DNA from 3 places in the Streptomyces sp. NPDC058092 genome. Region 3 is predicted to be linked to each of the others. Evidence: riboswitches for the same ligand, from Rfam matches in the RefSeq annotation. Region 3 holds a riboswitch; each other region holds the start of a gene.
The links. Region 3 has a riboswitch for cyclic di-AMP ahead of ACFVV1_RS26460 (NlpC/P60 family protein). Riboswitches for the same ligand answer to the same signal wherever they lie in the genome.

Region 1: linked by a shared signal. The riboswitch ahead of ACFVV1_RS24250 (transglycosylase SLT domain-containing protein) and the one ahead of ACFVV1_RS26460 (NlpC/P60 family protein) in region 3 are both predicted to bind cyclic di-AMP.
Region 2: linked by a shared signal. The riboswitch ahead of ACFVV1_RS39255 (peptidoglycan DD-metalloendopeptidase family protein) and the one ahead of ACFVV1_RS26460 (NlpC/P60 family protein) in region 3 are both predicted to bind cyclic di-AMP.

Annotation. Positions count from the first base shown of each region.
Region 1 covers NZ_JBHVSY010000015.1:94,571-99,105, forward strand. Annotated here, with positions in the region: gene ACFVV1_RS24240 (APC family permease) at 1-74, opposite strand, end outside; gene ACFVV1_RS24245 (hypothetical protein) at 467-760, shown strand; gene ACFVV1_RS24250 (transglycosylase SLT domain-containing protein) at 888-1,655, opposite strand; cyclic di-AMP (ydaO/yuaA leader) riboswitch at 1,660-1,846, opposite strand; partial or broken gene ACFVV1_RS24255 (ATP-binding cassette domain-containing protein) at 2,546-3,160, shown strand; partial or broken gene ACFVV1_RS24260 (ATP-binding cassette domain-containing protein) at 3,281-4,022, shown strand; gene ACFVV1_RS24265 (DUF305 domain-containing protein) at 4,293-4,535, opposite strand, start outside.
Region 2 covers NZ_JBHVSY010000045.1:6,429-10,963, reverse strand. Annotated here, with positions in the region: gene ACFVV1_RS39265 (IS1634 family transposase) at 1-989, shown strand, start outside; gene ACFVV1_RS39260 (SGNH/GDSL hydrolase family protein) at 1,013-1,858, opposite strand; gene ACFVV1_RS39255 (peptidoglycan DD-metalloendopeptidase family protein) at 2,048-2,995, opposite strand; cyclic di-AMP (ydaO/yuaA leader) riboswitch at 3,001-3,155, opposite strand; gene ACFVV1_RS39250 (alpha-galactosidase) at 3,449-4,535, opposite strand, start outside.
Region 3 covers NZ_JBHVSY010000017.1:164,117-168,651, reverse strand. Annotated here, with positions in the region: gene ACFVV1_RS26470 (M23 family metallopeptidase) at 1-161, shown strand, start outside; gene pcrA (DNA helicase PcrA) at 212-2,650, opposite strand; cyclic di-AMP (ydaO/yuaA leader) riboswitch at 2,930-3,094, shown strand; gene ACFVV1_RS26460 (NlpC/P60 family protein) at 3,093-4,262, shown strand; gene ACFVV1_RS26455 (hypothetical protein) at 4,476-4,535, opposite strand, start outside.

The DNA of each region.
Region 1 (4,535 bases), on a different contig from region 3:
GAACGCTTGAGCTTCTGTGGGATGGGGCCGGTCGCGGGGGCCAGCGCCTGGGGAGCGCTGAGCGTTTCGGTCATCGTGCGATTCCGATCAACAGGTGCGGTGACTGAGCGCGGGAGCGGTATCGCCTCCAGACGAGGACGTGGTGAGTGGTTTCGTCGCTCCCAGCGCGACATGCAATCCTGACGAGTTCCGCAGGTCAAGAGCTGTTCACCTACGGAATTCGTTGTTTCGGCGATCCGATCCAACGGTTTGGCGTTGAAAGTGCGTCATCCTGTTGGCGATCGGCGGGTGCGGGAACCGCAGCGAAATCCGGTGGAAAGTTTCGCCCGTTCCAGAATCCGGAAGGGTGTGGGCGTCCCGGAGCACCGCGGCGCGCGGACGGCTGAGGGTGCGCGTCGACCGGGCTTCGGGTGCCCACACTCCGGCTGCGGGTGCGCATCCACGGACTTGGTGCCAGCCTGGAGTCATGGCTTGGGCGTCATGGACGACTCGCGGTGTGTTCTCCGGGCATGGTGGCGTGCTGACGGACGAGGTCGGCGTCCTGTCCGGGGACCTGACGGTTCACACGACCTGGGCCGATGACGTAGCCCAGGTGACTGTGCAGTACACGGGTGCGATCGACTGGTTCACCATGTCGGGCAGCCCCGTGCCGTGCTGCTCCGAGGACGACAGCCGACGCCTTCACGACGCGGTGGTGAAGTCCGTCCGTGAAGGAGCAGCGGCCACGGTTCCCAGGCCACCGCTCCGGAGGCCGGAGTAGGTGCCCCTGGAAGCGGCCGAACGGCGGTCCCTGACCGGCGGGTGCGGTCCTTCACGAGGGGCCTGCTCGGCGCCCCGTGAACTCGTGAACCCGTCGGTCCTGAACCGCCGTCAGGAGTCGTTGTGCGTCAGTAGGCGCCGAACACGTTGTCGATCGAGCCGTACTTGTCGGCCGCGTAGTTGCACGCTGCGGTGATGTTGGCGACCGGGTCGTAGCTGTCCATCGACGTGCCGGGCACGTGGTAGGCACGGAACGTCGGGGCGATGATCTGCAGGAGCCCCTTGGACGGCGTTCCCTTGGCGGCGTTCGAGTCCCAGTTGTTGATGGCCCTGGGGTTGCCGGAGGACTCGCGCATGATGTTGCGGTGGATGCCGTCGTAGCTGCCGGGGATGCCGTGCTGGGCCATGACGGCCAGCGATTCCTTGATCCAGCCGTCCAGATTGTTGGTGTACTTGGCGGGGGCGGCGGGGGTCGATACCGCGACGTTGTTCACGGCGGATACGCCAGTGGAAGCGCTGGACCCGGCCTTGGCGCCGATGGTCAGCTTCATGCCCGGGTGAATCAGGGTGGGGTTGTCACCGATGGTCTCTCGATTGTCCTCGTACAGCTTCTGCCAGCCACCGCTGACGGAATACCCCTTCGCGATCTTGGAAAGGGTGTCACCCGAGATCACTGAATAGGTGGTGGGCGCGGCCTTCTGTACGGAGATTTCCTTGGCGGTGGCGGCGGCCGGCGCCGTGGCCTTTTCGGCGGTGGCAGCCTGGGCCGGCGCGGCCGAGGCGAAGCCGGCGCAGAACAGCGGCAGCACGAGCGCGGCTCCGCCCGTGGTCGCGGCGATGAAACCGCGGGTCAGCGAAGTGGGCTTGCGACGGCGGTACTTACCCGTGGTGGGCATGGCGAATTCCTCTCCGTCGCCTACGAGGTGAGCTGTCGGGTTCAGACTGGAGATGTCTGGCCGCATGCAATTGCGACTTCACCCCGAGCCGTTCCGGATACCGGTTCGGCGGCTTACCTGGGTCCCCCGCTCCTGCCGTACGTGACTGGGTTGGATTCTCGGACGGCGGCAGGATTCGGCGTTCCGTCCGGATTGACGGTGACCGTAGGCGAGAAATACCGAAGGGAACAAGCCCCTATTTTTTGATCACAATTCATTTGCAAGATCGAATCACGGAACGGGAAGTAAGCCACCTCACATCGCAATGCCAAATTTCCTTGCACAGAAGGGAACCGGGTGGCGCGCCACGACATCGCGAGGCCTGAACGTGACTCACGCCACACAGCGTCAGAAAGGGGCATTTCGGGCAATGCTCAGAGATCGCAACTCCCCCTAAATGCCTCTTTGTTGCCCAAGAGCTCATGTCTAACGAAATCGCACATATTAGACATTTGACTGGCTCTTCGCATGTTCTCGCTCCGGTGCACCGCCGTCGGGCCGGCCACACCCGGCAGGACCGGCCGACCGTCCGCGCGTGCCACTCCCCCGCACGGCACCGAGGCGTTGCCCTCCGCCCGCCGGATCGTTAAGATGTCGAGCTGTCCTGTTGTCTCCGATAGAGGTGGACGTTGCGCATCTGAGGTTCGCGATCATCGCGCCGTACGACTCCGGTCGTGCGCCCGTCACGCAGTAGCAGTGTTTCCTCCTGCCCGTGACCCCGCGTGGATGCGACCTCGGTGCATGAGCCGTCCCTCGATCTTCTGGACCGCCGTACCTGTTCCCGTTTCGGTCGCTGCGTGGTGCTCGCATACGAAGCCCCCTTCACCGCGCTCACGACTGCGAGGATCACCATGGCGACACCCACCACCCCCAGCGCCTCCCTCACCTGCTCCGCCCTGTCTTTCCAGTGGCCGGACGGCACGACCGTCTTCGACGGGCTCTCGCTCAGCATCGGCCGGGGCCGCACCGGCCTCGTCGGCAACAACGGCGCGGGCAAGTCCACACTGCTGCGCCTGCTGGCCGGCCGGCTGTGCCCCTCCCAGGGCTCGGTGACCGTCGGCGGCAACCTCGCCCACCTTCCTCAGAACATCACCCTCGACACGACACTGCGGGTGGACGAGGCCCTGGGCATCGCCGAGCGTCGCGACGCGCTGCGCGCCATCGAGGCCGGGGATGTGGACGAGAAGCACTTCGAGACGATCGGCGACGACTGGGACGTGGAGGAACAGGCCCTCGCGACACTGGGGTCGCTCGGGCTCGGATACCTGGAGCTGGACCGCACCGTGGGCCAGATGTCCGGCGGGGAGACCGTCCTGTTGCGCCTGGCCGCCCTGCTGCTGGAACGGCCCGACGTCCTTCTGCTGGACGAACCGACCAACAATCTCGATGTGTTCGCGCGCCGCAGGCTCTACGACGCAGTCGACAACTGGCGCTCCGGAGTACTGGTCGTGGTCAGCCACGACCTCGAACTGCTCGACCGCGTGGACCGCATCGCCGAACTGCGCGCCGGGTCCGTGAGCTGGTACGGCGGTGGCTGGTCGGCCTACCAGGAGGCCCTGGCCACCGAACAGGAGGCCGCCGGGCGGATGTTGAGGGCCGCAGAGGCCGACGTGCGCCGGCAGAAACGCGAACTGGAGGAGACCCATGTGAAGCTGGCCCGCCGTCAGCGCCAAGGCAGGAAGGCGGAGGCCGACGGAGGCCTTCCGAAGATCCTCGCCGGACGCCGGAAACGGTCCGCGCAGGAGTCCGGGGGCAAGCTTCGCGGCGTCCACGAGGAGCGGCTCAGCGAGGCGCGCGAACGCCGCGAGGAGGCCGCGGACGCGGTACGCAACGACGCCGAGATCCGCGTGAGCCTTCCCCACACCGCCGTTCCCACCGGCCGCGCCGTGCTGAGCCTGCACGAACTGCGCCCTCGGTTCGGCAGGCTGCGCCAGGGCAACCTCCAGGTGCACGGGCCCGAACGCATCGCACTCGTCGGGCGCAACGGGGCCGGCAAGACCACGCTGCTGCGCACCCTGACCGGCGAGCTCGCTCCGCTGTCCGGCGAGGCCAGGACGTTCGTACCGCTGCGGTTCCTTCCCCAGCGGCTCGATGTGCTGGACGAGGAGCTGAGCGTCGCGGCGAACGTGGCCCGCATGGCTCCCGGGGTCACCGACAATCACATCCGCTCCCAGCTCGCGCGCTTCCTGTTCCAGGGGAAGCGCGCGGAACAACCGGCGGGCACCCTCTCGGGCGGAGAGCGCTTCCGTGCCGCGCTCGCCGCGACGATGCTCGCCGCGCCGGCCCCGCAGTTGCTGATGCTGGACGAGCCGACCAACAACCTCGACATCGCCGGTGTGCGTCAGCTGACCAGCGCACTCCGGTCGTACGAGGGTGCGCTGCTGATCGCCGGCCACGACCTGCCGTTCCTGGAATCGGTCGGCATCACCCGTTGGCTGCTCCTCGGGGAGGAGCTCCAGGACACCACCGCGGAGGAGGTGCGCGAGCTGCTCGCTGCGCCGGAAGCGGAGCGAGCGGAGGCGTAAGGGCCGGACCGGCAGGAGCACGGCAGGGGCTGCGGGCCTTCAGCAGGACGGAGGCCCGCACCCGTGCCACGGGTCAGAGCCTGGCGATGATCTCGTTCATCTTCGTGATCTCGGCGGTCTGGGCGGTGATGACGGCGCCGGCGAGCTTCTTCGCGTCGGCGTTGCTGCCGTTCTTCCGCTCGTCCTCGGCCATGGTGACCGCACCCTGATGGTGGCCGATCATGAGCTGGGCGAACTTCTTGTCGAAGCCCTTGCCCTGGGCACCTTCGAGGTCGCTCATGTCCTTGTCGGACATCATCCCGGGCATCCCCGAACC
Region 2 (4,535 bases), on a different contig from region 3:
TGATGGTCGGCGACTCGAAGCTGGTCTCCTACCCCAACCTGCTGGCTCTGGCGGAAGCACAGGTGCGGTTCATCGCTCCGGCGCCCGCGGCCAAGATCCCCGATGACCTGTATGCCGGCCTCGACATCGAGGCAGCCCCTCTGGTCGACTACACCGCCGAGCGGGATGCCAAAAAACCGCATGAGCAGCGCGGACGCTACCGCGTGCTGGAAGACACCCAGACTCTGGCCGGTCCGCGCAAGAGCGACCCGCAGATCACGGTGCGTCGGATCCTGGTCCATTCCACCGCCAACGCCACAGCCCAGCAGGCGGCCCGGGCCCGGCGCCTTCAGCAGGCTGGTGAGGAACTGGACAAGCTCCAGCGCTCCTGCGGCAGCCGCTACTACAGCACCGCTGAGAAGGTCGCCGCCCGGATTGGCGTGATCGTCAAGAAACGGCGCATCGCCTCCTGCCTGGTTGCCGTCATCGGCGCCGACATAGCCGGACGCCCCACCCTGACCTGGCACTTCGACCAGGACATCCTGGCCCGGGAAGCCGCAGCGGACGGCTGGTACGCACTGCTGAGCACCCTTGATCCCACCGAGGCCGACGCGGCGGAGGTCCTGGTGCGCCACAAGGGCCAGCCGATGGTCGAGCGCCGCTACAGCGACTTCAAGGGCCCGCTCGCCGTGGCCCCGGTGTTCTTGCAACACAACCGCAGGATCTGCGCTCTGATCACCGTGATCTGCCTGGCCCTGCTGGTGTTCTGCCTCATCGAACGCCAAGTCCGTCAGGCCCTCGGCGGCAATCAGACGATGCGCGGTCTCTACCCCGACAACCGGGCCGTCCGCCCGACCGGGCGCATGATCCTCTACCACCTCGCCGGCCTGCGGATACGAGCCGGAACAACCAGCGACCCGCCAACCATTCTGATCACCCGCGGTGTTCAAGCCCACCTCCTCGAGTTACTCGGCATCGACGAAACCCGCCCCCGCTGGCTGGAAACCTGAAACCCCATGTGCGAAGTCCGGGTCTAGAGCGGGAGCAGGTCGGGCCGCTTGGCCTCGACGTGGTCTCCGGAGGACTCGCCGCGCAGCCGTCGGCCGATCCACGGCACCAGGTACTCGCGCGCCCAGTGGATGTCGTCGCGCCGTACTTCGAGCGTGCCGCGCTGTGCCTGCGGAGGCCATTCCTGGTCGGGGTCGGCCGGCACATCGAGGCCGAGGACCTGGGCGGCGCGCAACGCGACCCTGGTGTGTCCCTCGGGCGACAGATGGAGCCGGTCGTCGTCCCAGGCACGCCTGTCCTGGACGGAACGCAGCGACCACAGGTCGAGGACCGGGCAGTCGTAGCGGTCGGCGATGGACCGCACATGGGCGGTGTAGGTGGCGATCTTGCCGCGCAGATGACGCAGCACGGGAACGCCACGGGTGTCGAAGCCGGTGGTGACCATCACGGAGCCGACCGATTCGGTCAGCTCGGCGACCGCGCGCTCGAAGCGCTCGGCCACGTCGTCGGGGTCGGTGCCGGGCCTGATGATGTCGTTGCCGCCCGCACAGAAGCTCACCAGGTCGGGTGCGAGCTCCTTGGCGCGCGGCACCTGCTCCTCGACGATCTGGTCGAGGAGGCGTCCGCGTACGGCGAGATTGGCGTACCTGAAATTCCCGTGCGCGGAGCCGTCGGTGCTCGATTCCGCATCGGGGTCCGGGAGCTGGTCCGCGAGAAGTACCGCGAAACGGTCCGCCCAGCCGACGAAGGTCCCGTCCGGACCGCGGTCACCCACTCCCTCGGTGAAGCTGTCGCCAATCGCTGCGTACGACCCGATGACGCCATGTCGGTTGATGACGCCACGTTGATTTTTTCTCGAATCGTCTGCCACAAACGCTTATCCTGCACCGCCGAATGTGACCTACGCGACCGTAATAAGGGGTTGACGGGTGGTGAGATAGACCACCCGGTCAGGTTTTGGTAAAGGGGGAATAAGCAGCAGGGGCGGTGCGCCGCCGCGCACCGCCCCTGCTGTGTTGCTCAGGTCATACCGTGTTGGTCAACTGCCCGTTCGTTCGGCTCAGACGTAGATGCCGTGCGAAGCCAGGAAGGCGATCGGGTCGATGTCCGAGCCGTACGCCGGGCCCGTGCGGACCTCGAAGTGCAGGTGCGGTCCGGTGGCGTTGCCGGTGGCGCCGGAGAGGCCGATCTGCTGACCGGTGCTCACGGACTGGCCCGCCGAGACGGAGATCGAGGACAGGTGGCCGTACTGCGAGTAGCGACCGTCGGTGTGCTTGATGACGACCTGGTTGCCGTACGCGCCACCCCAGCCCGCGGTGACGACGGTGCCGGAGGTGATGGACTTCACGCTGGTGCCGGTGAAGACGGGGAAGTCGATCCCGGTGTGGCTGCCGCTGGACCAGTTGGAGCCGGAGGCGCGGTAGCCGGTGGTGTGGTTGCCGGGGACCGGGTGCGCGTAGCCGGAGCTGTTGCTCCGAGCGGCCGGGGCGGAGGTCTTGGACTCCGTGACGGTCGACACCTTGGCCGGGGCGGACTTGGCCGGGGCGGACTTCTTCGCGACCGACGAGGGAATCGAGGGGGCCTTCGACGGGAGGGCCGCGCCCGTACCGGCGCCGGTGGGCGCGGAGTCACCCGACGCCTTGCCGCCGAGCGTCAGCTTCATGCCCGGGAGGATCAGGCTGGGGTCGTCGCCGACGACCTCGCGGTTGTCCTGGTACAGCTTCTGCCAGCCACCCTCGATCTTGTGCTCGGCGGCGATCTTCGACAGCCAGTCGCCGGAGACGACGGAGTACGTCGTGGTGGCGGTCTGCTTCTGCGCGACCGGCTTGGCCGGAGTGGCGTGCGTGGCGGCGGCGGAGACCGACTGCGGGGCGGCGGCCGGGGCGGCGTTGGCACCGGTGGCGCCGAGCAGCGGCAGCGCGATGACGGCGCCGCCGGCGCCTGCGGCGACGACGCCACGGGCAATGGCGCGGGTCTTCGTACGACGGTGCTTACCCGATATGGGCATGAAGTGCTTCCTCTCCGGCGCCTACGAGGTGAGCTGTCGGGTTCGGGCTGGAGATGCCCGGCCGCGCTGAGCGCGACTTCACCCCGAGCCGGCCGGATTTCTCCGATCGGCGGCCTACCTGGTTCCCCCGCTCCTGCCACACGATGAGTGGATGCGAATTCCGGGCGGCGGCAGGATTAGGCGGTCCGTCCGGATTGACGGTGACCGTAAGCGAGTCGGGACGGCAAGAACAAGCCACTGGTTCCGTTCCGGAATCCCCGCCAGGAATTCGGCGCTGAATTCCGGTCACACTCCGTGGATTAGGGATCTTGGCTTTCCGCGCCGCGCACGGAATACCCGGCCGCCCCGCCAGTACGCACCGTCACGGATATGATCCCGCTCACGAGCGGGCAACCATCTGCCGTACATATGGGGCAAGTTCGGCCAAATCAACCCATTACGGACATGTCATGCTCATCGTTCGCGCCGAAGCCTCAGCACCCGTGCGTCGAGATCCCCCCGAAGCCCGGTGTGCAGCCCCTGATGAAGCAGTACCGAACCGTGGTGCACCGCCCCCGTGTCCAGGCAGGTGTACGTCGCCGCGGGGTCGAGTCCGCGCAGTCGCAGGGCCGGGGGCCGCTCCCCGTACCGCTGCGCCTCCAGCCACATCAGGACCACGGCCTCGTCCCCGTGGACGTACTGGACCGCGCTGAGCCCACCACGCGGGGCACGCAGCCGGTACAGCGAGCCGTGCTGTACCACCGGCCGAATCTCCTTGTAGAGATCCACCCAGGTCCGCGCCTCGGCCAGTTCGTCCTCGCTCCACTCGGTGAGGTCACCACCGACCCCGAGCACACCGGCCATCGCGCTCACAAAACGGAAGCGCAGTGAGCTGACCCTGCCGTTGAGCTGGACGTTGGGGCTGTCGGTGACCCAGGCGGCCATCACCCGGGCCGGATGGATCTGGCCGAAGCCCTCCTGGATGGCGAGGCGGTCGAGCGGGTCGGTGTTGTCCGAGGTCCACACCTGGTCCGTACGGGACAGAATCCCCAGATCGATCCGGCCGCCGCCGCCCGAGCAGGACTCGAAGGCGACCGAGGGGTGCGCGGCCCGGAGCCGGTCGATCAGCGCGTACAGGGCGTCGACATGCTCGATCCAGATCTTCTGCGGATACTCCTCGCCCGGCCAGCCCGCGTCGGTGAAGGAGCGGTTGAAGTCCCATTTCACATAGTCGATGCGCGCGCCGGAGAGCAGTGCGTCCAGCTGTTCCCAGAGATATTCCCGCACATCGGCGCGGGCCAGATTGAGCACCAGTTGATTACGGAACTCGGTCCGGGCCCGCCCGGGGAAGTGCTGTACCCAGTCGGGGTGTGCACGATAGAGATCACTGTCGGCATTGACCATTTCCGGCTCGACCCAGATACCGAACTGCATGCCGAGACCGTGCACTTCGTCGGCGAGCGGCCCCAGCCCACCGGGAAAGCGGTCCGGATTCGGCGTCCAGTCGCCCAGCCCCGCCCGGTCGCTGGTGCGCTGCCCGAACCACGCGTCGTCCACGACG
Region 3 (4,535 bases):
GGATCCGCTCCGGCCCGGTGAAGGCCGGCGATGTGATCGCGTACTCCGGGGATTCGGGGAACTCCACAGGCCCGCACCTGCACTTCGAGGTACGGCCCGGGGGCGGAGCGGCAATAAACCCGCTGCCCTGGCTCCGCAGCCACGGCCTCAACCCGACTTGAGCCACCCGGCGGCCGGTGCAACTGCCCCGGCCGCCCACTCGGCTACCGCACTACAGCTTCTCGACCGGCGCGTACCGCAGCAGCAGCTTCTTCGGCCGCTCGTCCCCGAAGTCGACCGTCGCCTTCGCCTGGTCGCCGAAGCCCTCGACGGCCGTCACCGTTCCGAGCCCGAACTGGTCGTGCGTGACCCGGTCCCCGACGGCCAGCGTGATCGTCGGCTTGTCCGAGGTCCGCCGGGTCGCGAAGCCCGAGGGGCCGGAGCGCGAACGGGACGAGGACAGCGACGAGGTGATCCCCGACGTCGGTCCGGCCGGGGCCGCCATCGGCCCGGTCCGCTTCCACTCCAGGTGCTGGTCCGGGATCTCCTCCAGGAACCGCGACGGCGGGTTGTACGAGGGCTGCCCCCACGCGCTGCGCATCGCCGCCCGGGTCAGGTAGAGCCGCTCGCGGGCCCGGGTGATGCCTACGTACGCGAGCCGCCGCTCCTCCTCCAGCTCCTTGACCTGGCCGAGCGCCCGCATGTGCGGGAAGACGCCGTCCTCCATGCCGGTCAGGAAGACCACCGGGAATTCGAGGCCCTTCGCGGTGTGCAGCGTCATCAGCGTGATGACACCGGAGCCGTCCTCGTCCTCGTCGGGGATCTGGTCGGAGTCGGCGACGAGCGCGACCTTCTCCAGGAATTCGGCGAGCGTGCCCGCGCCTTCCTCTTCCCCCCGCTCCTGCTCGAATTCGAGGGCGACGGCGGCGAGTTCCTGAAGGTTCTCGATGCGGGTCTCGTCCTGCGGGTCGGTGGACGCCTGGAGCTCGGCGAGATAGCCGGTCCGCTCCAGGACGGCTTCCAGGACCACCGCCGGGCCCGCGCCGGACTCGACGATCGTGCGCAGCTCCTCCATCAGCGTGTTGAACCGCTTGACGGCATTGGCCGACCGGGCCGCCATGCCGTACGCCTCGTCGACCCGGCGCAGCGCCTGCGGGAAGGTGATCTTCTCGCGCATCGACAGCGCGTCGATCATCGCCTCGGCGCGGTCGCCGATGCCGCGTTTGGGCACATTGAGGATGCGGCGCAGCGGGACGGTGTCCTCGGGGTTGGCGAGGACCCGGAGGTAGGCCAGGACGTCCCGGACCTCCTTGCGCTCGTAGAAGCGCACGCCGCCGACGACCTTGTAGGGCAGGCCGACGCGGATGAAGATCTCTTCGAAGACCCGGGACTGCGCGTTCGTACGGTAGAAGACCGCGACGTCGCCGGCCTTGGCGTCGCCCGCGTCGGTCAGCCGGTCGATCTCCTCGGCGACGAACTGCGCCTCGTCGTGCTCGGTGTCGGCGACATAGCCCGTGATCCGGGCGCCGGTGCCGGCGTTCGTCCAGAGGTTCTTGGGGCGGCGGCTCTCGTTGCGTTCGATGACCGCGTTGGCGGCGGACAGGATCGTCTGCGTGGAGCGGTAGTTCTGCTCCAGCAGGATCGTGGTCGCGTCCGGGTAGTCCTCCTCGAACTGGAGGATGTTGCGGATGGTCGCGCCGCGGAAGGCGTAGATCGACTGGTCCGCGTCACCGACGACGCACAGCTCGGCGGGGGCGTCGACCTCGCCGGCCGGGCCGACCAGTTCGCGTACGAGGGTGTACTGGGCGTGGTTGGTGTCCTGGTACTCGTCGACGAGGACGTGCCGGAAGCGGCGGCGGTAGTGCTCGGCGACGCCGGGAAACGCCTGGAGCAGGTGGACCGTCGTCATGATGATGTCGTCGAAGTCCAGCGCGTTGGCCTCGCGCAGCCGGGACTGGTACATCGCGTAGGCCTGGGCGAGGGTCTTCTCGAAGCCGTCCGATGCCTGGCCGGCGAAGGTCTCCTCGTCGATCAGCTCGTTCTTCAGGTTGGAGACCTTCGCCGTGAACGACTTCGGCGGGAAGCGCTTCGGGTCGAGGTCGAGATCGCGGCAGACCAGGGCCATCAGCCGCTTGGAGTCGGCGGCGTCGTAGATCGAGAACGACGACGTGAAGCCGAGCTTCTTCGACTCGCGGCGCAGGATGCGTACGCACGCGCTGTGGAAGGTCATGACCCACATGGCGTTGGCGCGCGGTCCGACGAGCTGCTCGACGCGCTCCTTCATCTCGCCCGCGGCCTTGTTGGTGAAAGTGATCGCCAGGATCTGGCCGGGGTGCACCCCGCGCTCGGCGAGGAGGTGGGCGATCCGGTGGGTCAGCACCCGGGTCTTTCCGGAACCCGCCCCGGCGACGATGAGCAGCGGGGAGCCCGCGTGGACCACGGCGGCGCGCTGCTCGGTGTTCAGCCCGTCGAGGAGCGCCGCGGGGTCGATGACGGGGCGGTGCGCGCCGTCGCGGTAGTACGCCTCCCTGGGCGGCGGGGGCCCGTCGAATACGCCCGCGAAGAGGTCCTCCGGCACCGCTTCGGGTGCGGAGTCCTCGGGGGGCGGCGGGGGCTCTTCCTCCGAGTGCTGGAGGCCGGCCAGGAAGCTGTCGTCAAAGAGGCTGCTCATCGCTTGTCGAGTCTAGGCCGCCGCAACGACACACGACGGCCGCATGCCGAACCGCACCCGGGCCGCGTGCCCGCCCCACCCCGCGACCGGGCACGCAAAGAGAGCGGACACCCACTCCCGGTGAGGAATTCCGGGCCTCCGTCCGCCCCTGCCGCCCCACTTCGCCGAGGTCACGAAAATGTATCGGGCATATCGAACATCAACCTTCACAGCAGCACCGTGGGTTGGCTAGCGTGCTCGTCCGGGCGGCCCGTACCCCCTGAGGCGAACCACGCCGAGCGGGCGCCCACGCCGAATCCGGGCTGCCCTCGTGGGAGTTCGGAACCGGGGACCCACACGCAGTACCGGGGTGAATCGGTCCTTTTCCCCATGCGGACCGTAGGGCAGCCTTCCGTTCCGCCCGAACCCGACAGCTAACCCGGTAGGCGGTCCACGGAAGGAGATGCCGACCTTGGCGTCGCATCGCAAACCGCGCACCCGGATGCGCACCACCGCACCGGCCGTCGGGCTCACGACGGCCGCACTGGCGTCCGTGACCCTGCTCTCCACGCAGAGCGCGACGGCCGCCCCCGCCCCGAAACCCGGCATCGAGGACGTCCAGAAGAAGGTCGACGACCTCTACCGGCAGGCGGGCACCGCGACCCAGCAGTACAACCAGGCGAAGGAAGCCGCCGCCACCCAGCGCACCAAGGTCGACGCCCTGCTGGATGATGTCGCCAAGCGCGCCGACCAGCTCAACGACGCCCGCAGGACGCTCGGCACGTACGCGGCCGCGCAGTACCGCAGCGGCACCATCGCGCCGAGCGCCACCTTCTTCCTGGCCGACGACCCGCAGTCGTACTTCGACCAGAGCCAGCTGATGGACCGGATGACCAGCCGGCAGCAGAAGGCGATCACGGACTTCCGTACGCAGCAGACCAAGGCGGCGAAGAAGCGTGCCGAAGCGGTGCAGAGCCTGGAGACGCTGACCACGACGCAGACCACGCTGCGCACCAGCAAGCAGGACGTCCAGAAGAAGCTGGGCGAGGCGCGCGCGTTGCTGTCGAAGCTGACCGCCGAGGAAAAGGCGCGGCTCGCGGAGCTGGAGCGGAAGAAGGAGGCGGAGGCCCGGCGCAAGGCGGAGGAACTGGCCAAGCAGCAGGCCGCCGCCAAGGCGGAGGCGGACCGCAAGGCCGCGGAGGCCGCGAAGGAAGCGGATTCCGGCAGCGGTACGGGCACGGGCAGCGGTACGGGCGCCGGCACCGGCTCGGACAGCAGCGCCACCGCCAAGGCGGAGCAGGTCCTCGCCTTCGCCCGGGCCCAGATCGGCAAGCCGTACGTCTGGGGCGCGACGGGCCCGTCCTCGTACGACTGCTCCGGGCTCACCCAGGCGGCGTGGAAGGCCGCGGGCGTCGACATCCCGCGCACCACCTGGGACCAGGTGAAAACAGGCACCCGGGTCGCGACGGCGGACCTGCGCCCGGGCGACCTCGTCTTCTTCTACGACGACATCAGCCACGTCGGCATCTACAAGGGCGACGGGATGATGATCCACGCGCCGAAGCCGGGGGCGAATGTGCGCGAGGAGTCGATCTACTACATGCCGATCTACGGCAGCGTGCGGCCGGCCTAGCGGTTCGCGTGACCATCGGCCGGGGCGTGAGCCGACATCGGCCGGGGCGTGAGCCGGCCCGCGCCCCGGCCCGCCCGCGCCCCGGCCGATTCAGGACCCGGGTCCGGCTCAGGCCCCAGGCCTCAGGCGCCTGGCGCCTGGCGCCAGGCGCCAGGACAGCGACCTCAGACCCCAGGCCCCAGGCCCCAGGGCAGCGACCTCAGGCCCCAGTTCTCAGGTCCAGAGCGTGGCGATGAAGATGTTGGCGAGCGTCAGCCCGCCCACGGCCGAGAA